One region of the Idiomarina sp. genome, then DNA from elsewhere that is predicted to be linked to it. Evidence: predicted binding sites of a transcription regulator. Region 1 holds the regulator's gene; each other region holds the start of a gene.

What was found. The regulator FliA, encoded in region 1, starts transcription of late flagellar genes. The targets are predictions, from matches to a motif close to CTAAAGNTNNNNNNNNNNNNGCCGATA.
Region 2: pomA (flagellar motor protein PomA) is a predicted target of FliA. The motif match lies at 1,497-1,523, and genes of this name have one in related genera.
Region 3: KZ771_RS05825 (VC2046/SO_2500 family protein) is a predicted target of FliA. The motif match lies at 1,645-1,671, and genes of this name have one in related genera.

Annotation. Positions count from the first base shown of each region.
Region 1 covers NZ_CP080268.1:1,511,410-1,514,685, forward strand. Annotated here, with positions in the region: gene KZ771_RS07435 (chemotaxis protein CheA) at 1-335, opposite strand, end outside; gene KZ771_RS07440 (protein phosphatase CheZ) at 349-1,089, opposite strand; gene cheY (chemotaxis response regulator CheY) at 1,104-1,487, opposite strand; gene KZ771_RS07450 (RNA polymerase sigma factor FliA) at 1,521-2,246, opposite strand; gene KZ771_RS07455 (MinD/ParA family protein) at 2,239-3,111, opposite strand; partial or broken gene flhF (flagellar biosynthesis protein FlhF) at 3,127-3,276, opposite strand, start outside.
Region 2 covers NZ_CP080268.1:1,680,295-1,683,570, reverse strand. Annotated here, with positions in the region: gene dxs (1-deoxy-D-xylulose-5-phosphate synthase) at 1-323, opposite strand, end outside; gene KZ771_RS08240 (polyprenyl synthetase family protein) at 337-1,221, opposite strand; gene KZ771_RS08235 (exodeoxyribonuclease VII small subunit) at 1,218-1,457, opposite strand; gene pomA (flagellar motor protein PomA) at 1,665-2,432, shown strand; gene KZ771_RS08225 (flagellar motor protein MotB) at 2,438-3,276, shown strand, end outside.
Region 3 covers NZ_CP080268.1:1,168,673-1,171,948, reverse strand. Annotated here, with positions in the region: gene KZ771_RS05840 (tetratricopeptide repeat-containing response regulator) at 1-387, opposite strand, end outside; gene KZ771_RS05835 (NAD(P)H-quinone oxidoreductase) at 499-1,488, shown strand; tRNA gene KZ771_RS05830 (tRNA-Tyr) at 1,503-1,587, opposite strand; gene KZ771_RS05825 (VC2046/SO_2500 family protein) at 1,703-2,191, shown strand; gene xerD (site-specific tyrosine recombinase XerD) at 2,235-3,137, shown strand; gene dsbC (bifunctional protein-disulfide isomerase/oxidoreductase DsbC) at 3,165-3,276, shown strand, end outside.

The DNA of each region.
Region 1 (3,276 bases):
GGCTCGTCTCGCGCTTGCAACTGCGCAAACTGCGCATTAATGGTGTCCAGTGCCTGCAGGATCACGTCCATAAGCTCTGAGGTGACTTTACGCTGATGGTTACGCAAGGTATCGAACACGTTTTCGGCACCGTGACAGGTATCGACCAACGCGTGTACATTCAAAAATCCAGCGCCGCCTTTAACCGTGTGGAAGCCACGGAAAATAGCATTCAGCAAGTCGGAATTCTCAGGATCATTTTCCAGCTCTACCAGCTGTTCAGATAGTTGCTCGAGTATCTCCCCGGCCTCTATCAAAAAATCCTGTAGAATATCTTCGTCCATTTCAAAGCTCATGCGAGTGCTGCTCCTAGAATCCTAAACTGGACAGTAAATCATCAACATCGTCCTGACCATGAACCACGTCATCGCGCTTGTCGGCGTCAATAATCGGTCCCTCTGCTTGATTTTTATCGGCCGCTTTTGGCTCTTGCTTAGTAACTTTTTTGGCGTCATCACCAAAAAGTTTTAACAATTCAATCAGATTCTTCTCGACGTCTTCGACCAGTTGTATAACCCGGCGGATAACCTGTCCGGTGATATCCTGAAAATCCTGTGCCATCAATACTTCGGTCATCAGACTATGGATCTGTGGCATGTTACTGCCACACGACTTCAATACATCGTCAACGCCGTGACATAGCGACTTAAACTCGTCTAACTGAATGTCATTGTCCATGAGTTTTTGCCACTGTGGCATTAATCGGTCGATTTTTTGATGCATGTCATCCGCCATCGGCAAACACGCTTCAACGGCATCCATGGTGCGGTTGGCCGCATCCTCAGTTTTTTGAATGACATACTGCAAGCGGTTTTGGGCATCGGGCAGATCGTCTTCGGTCAACTGCACAATACGCGGATCGAGCTGAAAGTCCTGCAGCGCTTCGTGGAGGTCTCGCGTCAGCTGGCCGACAGAAGTGAATAACTTGTCGTTGCGACGATCAAACATTTCGTCGAGCTTGTCATTGGCTTTGTTCTGCTGACCTGCTTCAAGCAGTTCAACCAACTCTCGCGCTTGCTCTAACGAAACATTATGGGCTTGCTCAGTCATGGTGGCTCGCCCTTTTAGCTAATACGTTCGAAAATTTTGTCGAGCTTTTCTTTAAGCGTCACTGCAGTGAATGGCTTAACGATGTAGCCGTTAACCCCTGCCTGCGCAGCCTGAATAATCTGCTCACGCTTGGCTTCTGCGGTTACCATTAATACCGGTAGGTGCGACAAGTTATCGTCTTTGCGAATTTCCTTAAGCAAATCGATACCCTGCATGCCCGGCATGTTCCAGTCGGTTACGACAAAGTCAAAGTCACCCTGTTGCAACATGGGTAGCGCGGTATTGCCGTCATCGGCTTCCTGAATATTGGTGAAGCCCAAATCACGCAACAAGTTTTTGATGATTCGTCTCATTGTTGAAAAGTCATCAACAACAAGAATTTTCATATTTTTATCCAAAGCTCCCTCCACTGAGGCTCTCGATTACCACGTTTAGTCAACCCAGTTTTGCATCCGTGATTTAAGACGCAACATAGCCTGACTATGAATTTGACTGACTCGCGATTCGCTCACACTGAGCACTTCGCCAATCTCTTTTAAATTTAATTCTTCATCATAATACAACGAAAGCACTAAAGCTTCACGTTCTGGCAACGTCGAAATGGTATCAGCCAGCGCCCGATGAAAGGCATCGTTCTCTACATCCCGCTGTGGCTCATAGTGCGAGCCGGTAACTTGTTCCGGAATAATGGCGTCTTCTGACACGCCTAGATCTTCCATTCCGATAATGCGCCCCGAGTTTACATCACGCAGGATAGCGTGATATTCATCCAGCGACATCTCCAGTCGCTCAGCCACTTCAACGTCTTTGGCATCGCGGCCGGTGTCGTTTTCGACCAACCGGATAGCCTCTAAAACACGGCGGTGATTTCGATGCACCGAACGTGGTGCCCAGTCGCCGCGGCGTATCTCGTCTAACATCGCGCCACGAATACGAATACCGGCAAAGGTTTCGAAACTGGCGCCTTTGCTACCGTCAAAGTTACGGGCAGCTTCTAATAAGCCAATCATACCGGACTGTATTAAGTCATCGACTTGTACGCTCGCCGGCAATCGCGCCATCATGTGATGGGCAATACGTTTTACCAGGCCGGTATGTTGTTCGATGATTGCCTGCCGATTATCGGCATGGGCAGTGTAAACAGCCGCTTTATTCATTGGCAACATCCTGCTTATTAGCGTTATCGGCAGAAGTTATTAATTGTTCAAGGAAAAATTCCATATGACCGCCGGCTTGTGCCGGGATCGGCCAATCCAGAGCCTTTTTCGCCAACGCTTTTATCGCCAGCGACGCCGGTGATTTGGGGTGCGCCATAACCATGGCTTTTTGTTTGCGAACGGCTAAACGTAAGTTCTCGTCAAACGGAATAATTGCTGATAATTCTATCGCAACATCTAAAAAGCGATCGGTGACCTTGGTCAACTTATTAAACAGCACCTGACCGTCGCGCAGGTTGCGCACCATATTGGCAACCACTTTAAATTTAAACACGCCCTGGTCGCGGCTCAGCACCTTCATCAGCGCATAAGCATCGGTAATCGAGGTGGGCTCGTCGCAAACCACCACGATAACGTCTTGCGAGGCTCTGGCAAAGCTGACCACGGTGTTGCCGATACCGGCAGCGGTATCAATAATTAACACATCAAAATCGTGCTGTAGATCGCTGAAAGCCTGAATCAGGCTGGCATGCTCGCGCTCGGAGAGTTCAACCATAGAACGTGTGCCCGAAGTCGCCGGGACAATTTTAATACCGGCCGGACCTTCGATGAGAATATCGCGCAGCTCGGCAGTGCCATCGAGTACGTGTGAGAGGTTTTTTTGTACCCGCAAGCCCAGCATCACGTCCACATTGGCCAAGCCTAAGTCAGCATCCAGTACCAGTACGCGTTTGCCCTGTTGAGCCATCGCGATAGCCATATTCAGCGACACGTTAGTTTTACCCACGCCGCCTTTGCCACCGGTCACTGCGATTACTTTTATCTTAGATTGTTTCATTCTTCTTAAGCCACTTGCTTGGTCCATGTGCGCGCTACTTCTTTAGTTAATACTAGACTGCCAGTAGGATTTTGGCATTTCTGCCATGTTCGAACAAATGCTTTTGTCATACAAGCGTTCGGCTTCGCTCACTAAATAGTGGGCGTCGGCCACTTTCATGTCTTCCGGCACTTGCTGACCATTTGTTAGATA
Region 2 (3,276 bases), 170 kb from region 1:
GGGCTCTCGTCCCTCCAGGGGAAGGGGTGTAAACCATCTTTTTGACGAATCGTATGTAGCTGCTGTTTACGGCCGGTTAAAATTTTATGCGGATAGGCCTGATGGCCAACATCCCAGACCAACTTATCGTCCGGGGTGTTGTAAACATAATGCAAGGCAACGGTCAGTTCGACGGTTCCCAGGCCCGACGCTAAGTGGCCACTACTTTTGCTCACCGAGTTTAGTAAAAATTGGCGAACCTCATCACAAACCTGCTTGAGTTGGTGCTTGGGCAGGCGGCGTAAATCCGCAGGTAACTCGATACGGTCAAGAAGTGAAGTCATAATACTCTTTGGTTTAATGGTCCCGGGTTAACAGAACCGTAGAAAATTGTTCTAGCTGTGCAGTATTGTACGGTATATCCGCTAGCGACTGTAGTGCTTGTTGGTGCAATAAAAGCAGTTTTTGGCGGGCGCCGTCAAGCCCGAGTAGCTTAACGTAAGTTGATTTCTCGGCAAGTTCATCAGAACCCTGAGGCTTCCCTAAAACATCGGTAGAGCTGGTGACATCCAAAATATCATCCTGAATTTGAAATGCTAACCCCAGCTGCTGTGCGAATTCACTAAATTGTCGCCGATAAGCCAGGGCATCTTCTTCGCCACACAAAGCACCCAGCTCAGCACTGGCTTGAATCAATGCCCCGGTCTTGTTCAGATGTACCTGCTGCAGTTCGACTTCTGATAGTGTCTTATGAGTGGCCGCTAAATCCAGTGCCTGACCACCGCACATGCCGTTACCACCGCTGGCTTTGGCTAGCACATGCATCATCTGTAACTGGCGCTTCGGAGTTATGTTGGGCAGAGGCTGCGATAGCAACTGAAAAGCGAAAGACTGCAGGGCGTCACCGGCTAATATAGCTGTGGCCTCGTTAAATTGAATATGGCAGGTTGGCTTACCTCGCCGCAGGGCGTCGTCATCCATGGCCGGTAAGTCGTCATGAATCAGCGAGTATGCGTGGACTGATTCGATGGCGCATGCGGCAGTTAATGCGGCTGACATATCACCACGGCATATTTCAGCTACAGCCAGTGTCAGGTAGGGCCGGATACGCTTGCCGCCAAGTAACACGCCGTACCGCATCGCTGCGGCCAGGGACTCGTCAATGCTGGCGCGCTGCAAATGTTCATCAAGGGCGTGGTCAACGCGTTGGCGAACGTCCTCGGTAAGCGATTTGATACTCACTCACTGGCCTCATGATCTTGTAATTGTTGCTCGCCGTTTTGCGCAATCAACTGTTTAACTTTTAGTTCCGCTTGTTGCAGTTGCTGCTGACTGGAACGAGAGAGGGCGATAGCCTGTTCAAACTTTTTTAATGAATCTTCCAGCGGTAAATCACCATGTTCCAGTTCATTTACCAGTTGTTCAAGTTGTTGTAGCGCCTGCTCAAAAGATGGTTCTTGTGTTTTTTTATCAGTCATAATGTGTGCTCGTTGCCAGCGGATAGTCGCCATTATCTAATAAAGATTTAGCAATGTCAGCCGATGATAAGCTAACTTGGCGCAGGAACTTTGTGTAATCGCTTGTCAGCGGCGCCGTGATGATTAAAAATGAACGTACTGCAATGCATAGACTAACGCGCTGCAACCGGAATACCGGCCAGCTTAATTGATTTCGGGGGACGCTGAGTGGATATCGCAACGCTGATAGGAATTATAGGTGCAATAGGTTTTGTTGTTGCGGCTATCGTGTTAAGCGGAGACGTGGGCCTGTTTATCAACGTACAGTCCATTCTTATCGTGGTGGGTGGTTCCCTGTTTGTGGCGTTAGCCAACTTTTCCTTAAGCCAGTTTTTTGCCACCGGTAGAGTTATGGCAAAAGCTTTTTTCTTTAAAATTGAGCACCCGCAAGAGCTTATCGACACCGCTGTTGAAATGGCAGATTCCGCCCGTAAAGGGGGCTTTCTGGCATTGGAAGAGGCAGAAATACCAAATCGTTTTTTCCGTAAAGGTATCGACATGCTGGTCGATGGACATGACGCCGAGGTGGTTCGCCAGACACTTTCTAAAGATATTCAGATGAGTTACACCCGCCACGAGGAGGGCGCTCGGTTCTTCTCGGTGCTAGCCGACATCGCACCGGCGATGGGTATGATCGGTACTTTGATCGGTCTGGTGGGTATGTTATCCAATATGGATGACCCTAAGGCTATCGGCCCGGCCATGGCAGTTGCGCTACTGACCACACTCTATGGCGCCTTTATGGCGAACGTGTTTTGTATCCCGGTTAAAAACAAGTTAATGCTACGTGCTGATCAGGAAAAGCTGAATCAACAATTAATTCTGGATGCCATTTTGGGTATTCAGGATGGTCAAAACCCGCGGGTAATCGAAGGGATGCTGCGTAACTATTTAGCAGAATCGAAACGAGCCACCGCGGATGAGGGCGACGAGTAAAACGCATGGCTGCAACAGCGGAAGACAAAGAAGAATGCAAATGCCCGCCCCCGGGGTTACCAGCCTGGATGGCGACGTTTGCCGATCTTATGACACTGTTGATGTGCTTCTTCGTGTTGTTGCTGTCGTTCTCCGAAATGGATGTGTTGAAGTTTAAACAAATAGCAGGCTCGATGAAGTTTGCTCTGGGTGTACAAAATAAAATCGAAGTTAAAGATATTCCTAAAGGAACCAGCGTTATAGCACAAGAGTTTCGTCCGGGACGCCCTGAACCGACGCCAATCGAAACGATTCAGCAGCAAACGGTAGAGATGACTCAGCAAATGCTGGAGTTTCAGGAGGGCGAGTCTGACTTTGCCGGTGGCCAGCAAACGGAACGTGGTGGACAGCAGGCAGAAAGTGAAGAAGACAAACAAAGCGCTGAGTCGGAGAGCAACTCAGAAGCCGCTAGCGAAAAAACCAAAGAGTTACTGGAACGAATTCAACGTCAACTGCAACAAGAAATGCAGGCCGGCACACTGGAGCTTGAGCAGTTTGGTCAACAGATTTTAATTCGGATTCGTGAGCGCGGTTCATTTCCCGAAGGCTCAGCGTTTTTGCAGCCACAGTTTAAACCGGTAATACGCGAGGTGGCTGAGGCGTTAAAAGATATCCCGGGCGAGATTACGATTTCCGGACACACCGATAATCAGCAGTTGGTATCGGAAATTTATACCTCTAAGTGGGACTTGTCGGCCAAGCGAGCTGTTGCTGTAGCCGAGGAAATGTTGCAAGTCGAGGATTTTGAAGCAGACCGTCTGGTCACTATGGGTTATGCAGACACTAAACCCATCGTGCCGAATAA
Region 3 (3,276 bases), 340 kb from region 1:
GGCACGCACTAAGCGCGAGCGCAGTACGCGATGCGAGAATGGCTTTGTCAGGTAATCATCGGGTTGGTGTTCGAGGGCACTCAGCACCATGGGGCGGGTATTATCACCGGTGATAATAAAAAATATAGTGTCTTCTTTTAAAACACCGCGGTGCTTAAGCTCTTCCAGTACCTGACGGCCATTTTTACCGCGGCCAAGGTTGTAGTCCACCAACATAACGTCGAATGGCCGCCGCACATAGGCAGCGATACCCGCCTCGCCGGTACGTTTAGCTTCAACTTCCTTGGCGCCAAGGTTCAGTAGTAATCCCTTTAACATCACCTGAAAAGCTTTCTGATCTTCTATAATCAAGACGCGCTTATCGGCGAGTTCGACAGACTCACTCATGATGTCTTATTGTTATCCTTTTAACTCACTGACCATGTTAGGTTAATCGCTATTGCGTCGCTTTACTACGGTACTTATCGACTTTTTGCTTAAAAAGCTGAGGGATTTTTTATGTTAGCAGCCCAGATAAAAGATGGACAGATTGAATGGCAGACCGATGCCGACGTACAACCGCAACAATTAGCTGCGGATGAGGTGCAAATTCGTATCGCGTTTGCCGGCGTTAATCGTGCCGATCTTATGCAAGTAGCCGGCGCCTATCCGCCGCCTGCCGGGGCATCATCGGTGCCGGGATTAGAGTGTTCGGGAATTGTGACCGCAGTAGGCAGCGATGTAACGAAGTTAAACATTGGTGATCGGGTCGCGGCTTTGTTGGCCGCCGGTGGCTATGCCGAGTCGGTAATTGTTAGCCAGCACCAGGTATTAACATTGCCGCTAAGCTGGAGTCTGGCGCAAGGTGCTGCCTGGCTGGAGACCTTTGCTACTGCTTATTTAAATGTCTTTATGCTGGCTCAACTAAGCACGACCGATGTGGTGTTTGCGCACGCGGGTGCCAGCGGTGTTGGTAGTGCGCTGATACAGTTATGCCGAGAGCAAGGCAATCCTATTTATGTTACCGCGAGTGGTGACGATAAGTGTGCTTTTTGCGAAACACTTGGCGCCACCAAAGCGATAAATCGGCAGCAACAGGATTACGTTGAGATCCTCAAAGTACATGGCGGGGTCGATGTTATTCTCAACCCTGTTGCAGGTGATTCGATTGCACGGGATCAAAAAATTCTTAACCAGGACGGCCGCATTATATTGATTGGCTTGATGGGCGGCCGCGAAGGCTCCGTCGATTTTGGTCGCATGTTAATGAAGCGACAGCAGCTAATGGGGTCAACGCTAAGGGCCTTGCCCAGTGCTCGAAAAGGGGAAATCTTGACTGCAATGTGGCAGCAGTTTGCAGAAGCATTCAGTGCTGGCCGGGTCAGGCCAATACTTGATAAACAGTTTGATGCGCGCGAAATCAATGATGCGCTAGCCTATTTAAAAGGCAATAACAGTCAGGGCAAAGTCGTTGTGAAAATAGCTGAATTGGAGGATAGCCAGAACTGACCTAAAAGAAAGCGTGGTGGAGGGGGCAGGATTCGAACCTGCGAAGGCTGAGCCGTCAGATTTACAGTCTGATCCCTTTGGCCACTCGGGAACCCCTCCACACGAGGCGCGTATCATAGCAGTCTGATTGGTTGTGTAAAGGGCTAAAAAGAAAAACTTAAACAATTGCTGTCGTTGCCGATAACCCGGTTAAGGTTCTTGGGTTAGCGGAATTATGCCAGTAAACACGTCAGCAGCACACACAGTTGAATCCAGCGCACAGGCCTTTTTTGACCACCGGGCCAGTGCGGCTATGGCAGAGGGGCATGGTGCCGAGTTTGCATTGTGGTTAGCTGCTATGGGCGAGCAACCGATAAACGATGACGCGCCCGAATCCATTAACTGGACCAGGGAAATCGGTGCTGCCCGGGCTCGACCATTAGGCTATGATCAAGCAATAGTAGTAGCCTCCGGGGTTTACAATCAGGCAAACCAACTGAGTGATTTTAAATTACAGGATGCTGTACACCCGCAGCCGCTTATTGCCAATAGCGATCCGCAACGCTTACCACTGGAACTCATCGCAAACCTCGACTGGCAAACGCTACAACGACGCAAACGCAAGCAGCAACCCGAGGCGTTGCCTAAGCGCCGCCGCGATCCGGCCCAGCTTTATGATGTATTGCAGCAACTGGGGATAGAACCCAATCAACAGCTGATGTAAGCTTAGTCATATTAACTAACTATCGATAAGTTGTTGTATTGGCATGAGCCAGGTTCACCCGCAAGATGACGATAAGATAGATGCGTTTGTGGAACACCTATGGTTACATCAAGGGGTGAGTCAGAACACTCAGGCATCCTACCGCAGCGATTTAAGACGTTATTGCGATTATCTCGGGCAATGCAAACTACGGTTGCTGGACACCACAACCGAGGTGCTGCAGGATTATTTACTATGGCGCCGGAGCCAGGGGCTGTCGCCGCGGAGTACCTCACGTTTTTTAAGCGCAATAAAAAAGTTCTGCCAGTTTGCGGTTAAGCAAAGCTGGCTCAGTAACGATCCAAGCGCAAAATTAAAACGCCCGAAACTTCCCCAGTCAATTCCTCATTCATTAAGCGAGCAGGATGTCGAATCGCTATTGAATGCGCCTGATACCGACAGCGAATTGGGTTTACGCGACCGCACCATGTTAGAAGTACTTTATGCCAGCGGACTGCGTGTGACCGAGTTGATTCGTTTGCAGTTGCAGCAGGTATCACTGCAGCAGGGCCTGGTACGTATTATTGGTAAAGGTGATAAAGAGCGACTGGTGCCGCTAGGTGAAGAAGCACTGGACTGGTTGCAACGCTACTTAAAACATGGGCGTCCGGCGCTTTCAGGTAAGTCCAGCCCATGGATTTTTATTACGCAACGCGGTACCTTACTGACGCGCCAGGCGTTCTGGTACCGTATAAAACATTATGCTCAGCTTGCGGGGATACAGGCTCATCTGTCGCCGCATACGCTGCGCCATGCTTTTGCAACGCATTTACTGAACCACGGAGCTGATCTTCGCGTGTTACAAATGCTGCTGGGGCACAGTGATTTATCCACCACACAAATTTATACTCAGGTAGCGCGGGAGCGGTTGCAGAGCCTGCACTCACAGCATCATCCGCGCGGTTAATTACGAGCAGGCAGTTACGAGGACACTATGAAACGAATTTTTTTTGCAGCACTGGGGATTAGCAGCTTATTAGGCTTAAGTTTGTCAGCGTCTGCTCAGCAGCCAGATACCAGTCGCCTGGAAGCGCTCGGTATTCAGG